DNA from 2 places in the Paenibacillus sp. cl6col genome. Region 1 is predicted to be linked to the other one. Evidence: a T-box and tRNA genes for the amino acid it is inferred to sense, from the RefSeq annotation. Region 1 holds a T-box; the other holds one or more tRNA genes.
What was found. A T-box is a leader RNA that pairs with one kind of tRNA and senses whether it is charged. The one in region 1 lies ahead of leuS (leucine--tRNA ligase), so its partner is inferred to be a tRNA-Leu.
Positions count from the first base shown of each region.

Region 1 (3,144 bases):
ATCGGCCGCTTGATGAAGGCAGGTCTCATTCGTCAAAATGGAAATTGGACCGAATTGACGGAAACGGCTGCTGCAATGGATACGGCACAGCTTCACAAGGCACTGTCGGCGGCACAAGCCGAAGCGCGTGAAGCACATAAGGCTCGCTCGTACGGCAACGACAATGCACGCTAAGTCGTTCGTTCAACATGCATTACGAATGATGGAATGAGGGAACAACCTCCGGCAGGGGAAGTGAAGATAGATGATTTCATATGGGCGTGTAGCGGAGGTTTATGACCGCTTAATGGAGGACATGCCATACGACCAGTGGGTGTCATTTGCTCGGCAGGCTTGGGAACGATTTGGAAGCGGCCAGGTTCGTTCCATCGTTGACCTTGGCTGTGGAACCGGGAGTACGGCATTGCCACTGGCGAAGCTCGGTTATGATGTAATCGGCATCGATATTTCAGAATCGATGCTGTCAATTGCGAGCAGCAAGGGAATAGAGGCTGGACCGCTGAAGGGCGACGTGCGTTGGGTGAATCAAGATATGTGCGATTGGGCCATGCCTGGAGAAGCGGATGCCGTCGTTTCGTTCTGTGACAGCTTGAACTATGTGACAGAAGAGGGCGACGTGAAGCGTGCTTTTCAAGCTACCTATAACAACTTGAGATCTGGCGGCGTTTTCTTGTTCGATGTGCTTCATGTCCGTCAATTCGAACATTATGCGGAGACCCAGCCTTTTGCCTATGATGATGAAGATATCTCTTACATTTGGTTTTCGGATTATGATGAAGAACGCCAGGAGATTGAGCACCAGCTGACCTTGTTCGTTCGTCAGCAGTCTGGAGGCTTGTACGAGCGTATTGACGAGGAGCATGTTGAACGCGCCTATGATCCAGACTGGTTAGAACGTATGCTGAAAGAAGCTGGTTTCGATCATGTCGAGCAATTTGCGGACTTTGAATGGCAGTCGCCGGACGAAGAGTCGCGCCGAATCTTTTTTGTTGCAGTGAAGCCATAAAGATAGATGTGCATAGTTTCTGAAGATGCATGTGATATGCACATTGATCCGTCGTGAGATGTAGAATTCGGTGTTACTTTCTCAATTCAAGGCGAATGAACAAGAAAGATTTGGAGTTGCATGGCGATCATTGACAATAAGAAAATTTTTCATTATGATATAGCTACTTGCATCTATTTGGATGCATCATAATCATATTCAAGCTGAATAGGTAGAATGGAAAGACTTCGAAGAGGAATAGTACCTTAGGTCCCATCTTCAGAGAGCCGGCGGTTGGTGCAAGCCGGTGATGGTGCAGAAGCGAACTCACCTCAGAGTCGCGCAGCAGAATCAGGAGCGGTAAGCTGCGACGTATTGCCAGCGTTAATGGTGTAAAGGGAGTGGATAGCAAAGCATGCTGTCCGCTAACTAGGGTGGTACCACGGGAATAATGCCTCTCGTCCCTAGCGATTATCGCTAAGGATGGGAGGCTTTTTTAATCACATTTATTCATTGCCACAAGTATGACGGACATGCGCGAGCAGCCGTCTGGGCATCGTAGGAGGAGTAAGCATGAGTCAAGAAGCGAAGCAGCCGCACGGTTACGTGCCGCAGCAGATCGAGCCGAAATGGCAATCCTATTGGGATGAACATAAGACATTTGCAACGACAGAAGATGAGAACAAGCCAAATTTCTATGCACTGGATATGTTCCCATATCCATCTGGCGCCGGACTTCATGTAGGACACCCGGAAGGATATACGGCTACAGATATCATGTCTCGTTACAAGCGCATGCAAGGATACAATGTCCTTCATCCGATGGCATGGGACGCATTCGGCCTTCCAGCTGAGCAATATGCGATCGATACGGGACAGCATCCGCGTGAATTCACGGTGAAGAATATCGACAACTTCCGTCGTCAGATCAAGTCCTTGGGCTTCTCTTATGATTGGGATCGTGAGTTCAGCACAACTGATCCGGAATATTACAAGTGGACGCAGTGGATCTTTATTCAGTTGTACAAGAGAGGACTCGCTTACGTTGCAGAAGTTCCTGTTAACTGGTGTCCAGCCCTCGGTACAGTACTTGCGAATGAGGAAGTCATCGATGGCCGTTCGGAGCGTGGTAACCACCCAGTTATTCGTAAGCCAATGCGTCAGTGGGTATTGAAGATTACGGAGTATGCAGAGCGTTTGCTGCAAGATCTGGATGAGCTTGACTGGCCGGAGAGCTTGAAAGACATGCAGCGCAATTGGATTGGGAAGTCCAAGGGAGCTGAAGTTCGCTTTGTAATCGACGGTCACGAAGAGGAACTGGTTGTTTTTACAACTCGTCCAGATACGCTGTTCGGTGCAACTTACTGTGTCATGGCTCCTGAGCATGAGCTTGTCGAACGCATCACGACGGCTGAACAGCAAGCTGCTGTGAAGGCATATCAAGAGCAGGCGGCACGCAAGAGCGATCTGGAGCGTACGGATTTGGCGAAGGATAAGACGGGTGTATTCACAGGCAGCTATGCGGTGAACCCGGCGAATGGAGCGAAGCTTCCAATCTGGATTGCGGATTATGTGCTTGCTGGATACGGTACAGGTGCAATTATGGCTGTTCCTGGACATGATCAGCGCGACTGGGAATTCGCGAAGCAATTTGACCTGCCGATCATCGAAGTTATTGAAGGCGGCAATGTACAGGAAGAAGTATATTCCGGCGATGGAGCTCATGTGAATTCAGAATTCCTGAACGGAATGGACAATGCGGCTGCAATGGCGCGCATGATTGAATGGCTTGAAGCTGAAGGCAAGGGCGAAGGCAAGGTAACGTATCGCCTGCGCGACTGGTTGTTCAGCCGTCAACGCTACTGGGGAGAGCCGATTCCAATTCTTCATCTGGAAGACGGAACAATGAAGCCTGTACCGGAATCCGAACTTCCGCTTACACTGCCGGATGTCGATCAGATTCGTCCATCAGGAACTGGAGAATCTCCGCTTGCGAATGTAGACGAATGGGTGAACACAGTTGATCCAGAGACGGGCATGAAAGCTCGCCGTGAAACGAATACAATGCCGCAATGGGCGGGAAGCAGCTGGTACTACCTGCGATACATCGATCCGCACAATAACGATGAAATCTGCTCCAAAGAGAAGCAAAAGAAATG
Region 1 covers NZ_FNAZ01000003.1:607,385-610,528, reverse strand. The annotation lists gene BLS15_RS10785 (CvfB family protein) at 1-174, shown strand, start outside; gene BLS15_RS10780 (class I SAM-dependent DNA methyltransferase) at 245-1,006, shown strand; T-box leader at 1,225-1,454, shown strand; gene leuS (leucine--tRNA ligase) at 1,559-3,144, shown strand, end outside.

Region 2 (3,144 bases), on a different contig from region 1:
TAGATAGAATCAATAAAACTACCATCCCTGAAATCTGGGATTTAATATACGGAAAACGGAGAAGTTAGAGGCTTGAGGAGAACAAATACATATGAGCATCCAGCCGCAGAGAGCTCATCTGGCATTTGTTATCAAGATTCAGCATCGCATGACTGGGAAATCGTGAGAGTATCGATAGGCTAGCTGAAGAAATATAGTAAAATGAAGGATATGCTGTCTTCCCTAAACGAAGATGATCATAAGTTCCCTGTTACCTGGGTACATAGTGTTTTACATAGAGTTTGGAGGATACCTACATGTGGATGATTTATGCTTTTGGTGCGGCGCTATTTGCAGGTTTAACTTCTATTCTTGCTAAAATCGGGATTCAGCGTACGGATTCCAATCTAGCTACCGCCCTTAGAACCGGAATTGTTGTCATTTTTGCGTGGACTATCGTGTTTGCAGGGAACTTACATACGAACCTGTTCGACATCAGCTCGCAGTCTCTCTTCTATCTCGTATTATCAGGACTGACGACCGGTGCTTCTTGGATCTTCTATTTCAGAGCGCTGCAGCTAGGCAATGTGAATGTCGTCGTTCCCATTGATAAATCAAGCACGATTATGACAATGCTTTTTGCAATTATCTTACTGGGGGAACCAGTTACCTTACTGAAAATCATCAGTATGGCGTTGATTGGAATTGGAACGTATATGATGATACAAAGAAAACAAGATGCTGGACAATCCTCTGACAAAAGCGGGAATTGGGTTTGGTATGCCGTACTATCCGCTCTTTTTGCAGCAATCACAGCAATCCTAGGCAAAGTCGGCATTGAAGATGTTGATTCCAATCTAGGCACCGCCATCCGAACAATCGTTGTACTGATCATGGCGTGGTTGATTGTATTCGCAACTAAGAAACAGGGCGGCATCAAAGAAATCGACAAAAAGAGTTGGATTTTCCTTGCCTTATCGGGTTTGGCCACCGGCATGTCCTGGCTGCTCTACTTCAAGGCACTGCAAGAAGGGCCCGCAAGTATCGTAGTCCCTATCGATAAATTAAGCATACTCGTGACGATTATCTTCGCTTACATTGTGTTTAAGGAAAAATTGTCTATGAAAGCTTTTGTCGGTCTCCTCCTGCTTGTTGGCGGAACCTTTATGCTTCTGTTATAACTACCACTTTCTGCGCACATGGTTAATTTGAATAATGGTAAGATGATTCAAGACTCCGGCTGTTTTTAGCCTGGAGTCTTTTCTCCTGTATCTAACTAGATATTGGATGACTGTCGACCTTGTACTAACGATCTCACTCGGATAGCCAAGATCGTGACTTCACCTATAATGGGGACACAAAAAAGGCCCGTAAATCATCATGCATCCGATTTACGAGCCTGTTCAAAGCTGCTATGATAAAACATCTTATCGAAGAATTACAGACAAATAAAAAAATCCTTAATGACGTAAGGATTCTGCTAATTAGAGTATGGTGCGGTCAAGAGGACTCGAACCTCCACGATATTGCTACCACTAGAACCTGAATCTAGCGCGTCTGCCAATTCCGCCATGACCGCATATAAGATGTTGCGTTTGAAACCGATAATAATTCGGAATCAGTAATCATTACTATACACGGTTGGAACCATTGTGTCAAGCACCGTCATAGCAAAAATGAAACGATTGTGATTAACGCATACAATCTGATGGGAAATTGATGATTATTAAAGGGTGAAACGTAAAAAAAACCCGCTGCCGAAAATCATCGACGACGGGTTATTAGATCATGTAAATATAAAAAAACCTCATAAGCATGAGGATTCACTGATGAAAGTATGGTGCGGTCGAGAGGACTCGAACCTCCACGATATTGCTACCACTAGAACCTGAATCTAGCGCGTCTGCCAATTCCGCCACGACCGCATATTTGATTACTTCCGATTGAGTCGCTAAGTTGTTTTCCTGGCGACAAGGAATATAATATCACGTCATTATAGGATCGTCAACACTTTTATAAACTTTTTGCAATGATATCTTCTTATTTCTGCTGCAAGGCAGCTGGCAGGTTTCCCTCCCCGCTGCCATGCAGTATTCCAGTATATCCGATCAAGTCTCAGGGACTGTTCTTGGCTCATCTGCAGGTTGAATCATATAGCTGCGACTCAGCTTCACAACACGCCGATTTCGCTTGCGAATCATGACATACTCATCATCCCATGCAACCACGAATCCTCGAACATCGTTCATCTCCAGTATGTCCCTAATGACTCTGACAAATGTTCCTTCCACTCGATAACGATCAAGCTCCGCTTCCTCCATCATCATGTACTTCACACCTCCGCTATGTACAACATGCAAGGCCTGCCATCATCAGCAGGCCCCACACATACGCATGCTTCATCTCAATAGCCCACATGTTCCTTCGTATCGTTCGTTTCAAACCAATAGTCCAATACCTTGGCAGACATGACACGCTTGTTAATATACGCAACTTGTTGCGCGGTAAATTTCCCTGTCCAGCCCACCTGCATCTGATCGCACAGCTTTACGATCGTCAGCAATTCTGACCAAGCGACATACCTTTTGTACCAGAAAAATTGAGGGTGTTCGATCATATACGGGTACAAATCATCGAATTCCGTGTGTTTGCATGCTAGTGCCCGTTCAAAATGGTTTTTAGCCTCCGTCACTTTTTCTTCCAAAAAGCGAGCCGTTCGTTCATCCACCATCTGCGTTGCCCCCTCTCACCATCTTATCTTTTATTATATGTCAAAGTGGTGAATGGAGAAAAGCAGACAATTCTTTTCATCAACTGAAACTAAATGGAGCTTTGAAGCGTCTAACTATATAAGAGGGTTATTTTTGCTTATTTTTTATTATTTACTGTTGATAACTAGTTCATAACGTCCAAATTGGCAATTGATTCAAATTCCGTATATAGGGTAATATGTTCTAGGCCCGTCGCGAGGCGGTAGAGGAGGATTTACGATGTGGCGATCTACTCGGCAACGCAGTATAACCATTGTACTGGCCGCAGTCATGATGACGTGGCTGCTTCAAGGATGCACCTCACAGGAGCACAGCATCCCCCCAATTGAAACGGATACACCTTATTCGCACCAGAAAGATTCTCAGGTGAAGCCAGATGAACGCAAGCCTGTAG
Region 2 covers NZ_FNAZ01000005.1:297,888-301,031, reverse strand. The annotation lists gene BLS15_RS15740 (EamA family transporter) at 297-1,160, shown strand; tRNA gene BLS15_RS15735 (tRNA-Leu) at 1,472-1,558, opposite strand; tRNA gene BLS15_RS15730 (tRNA-Leu) at 1,818-1,904, opposite strand; gene BLS15_RS15725 (hypothetical protein) at 2,088-2,303, opposite strand; gene BLS15_RS15720 (hypothetical protein) at 2,384-2,710, opposite strand; gene BLS15_RS15715 (hypothetical protein) at 2,970-3,144, shown strand, end outside.
Region 2: it encodes a tRNA-Leu, which carries the amino acid that the T-box ahead of leuS (leucine--tRNA ligase) is inferred to sense. The anticodon was not compared.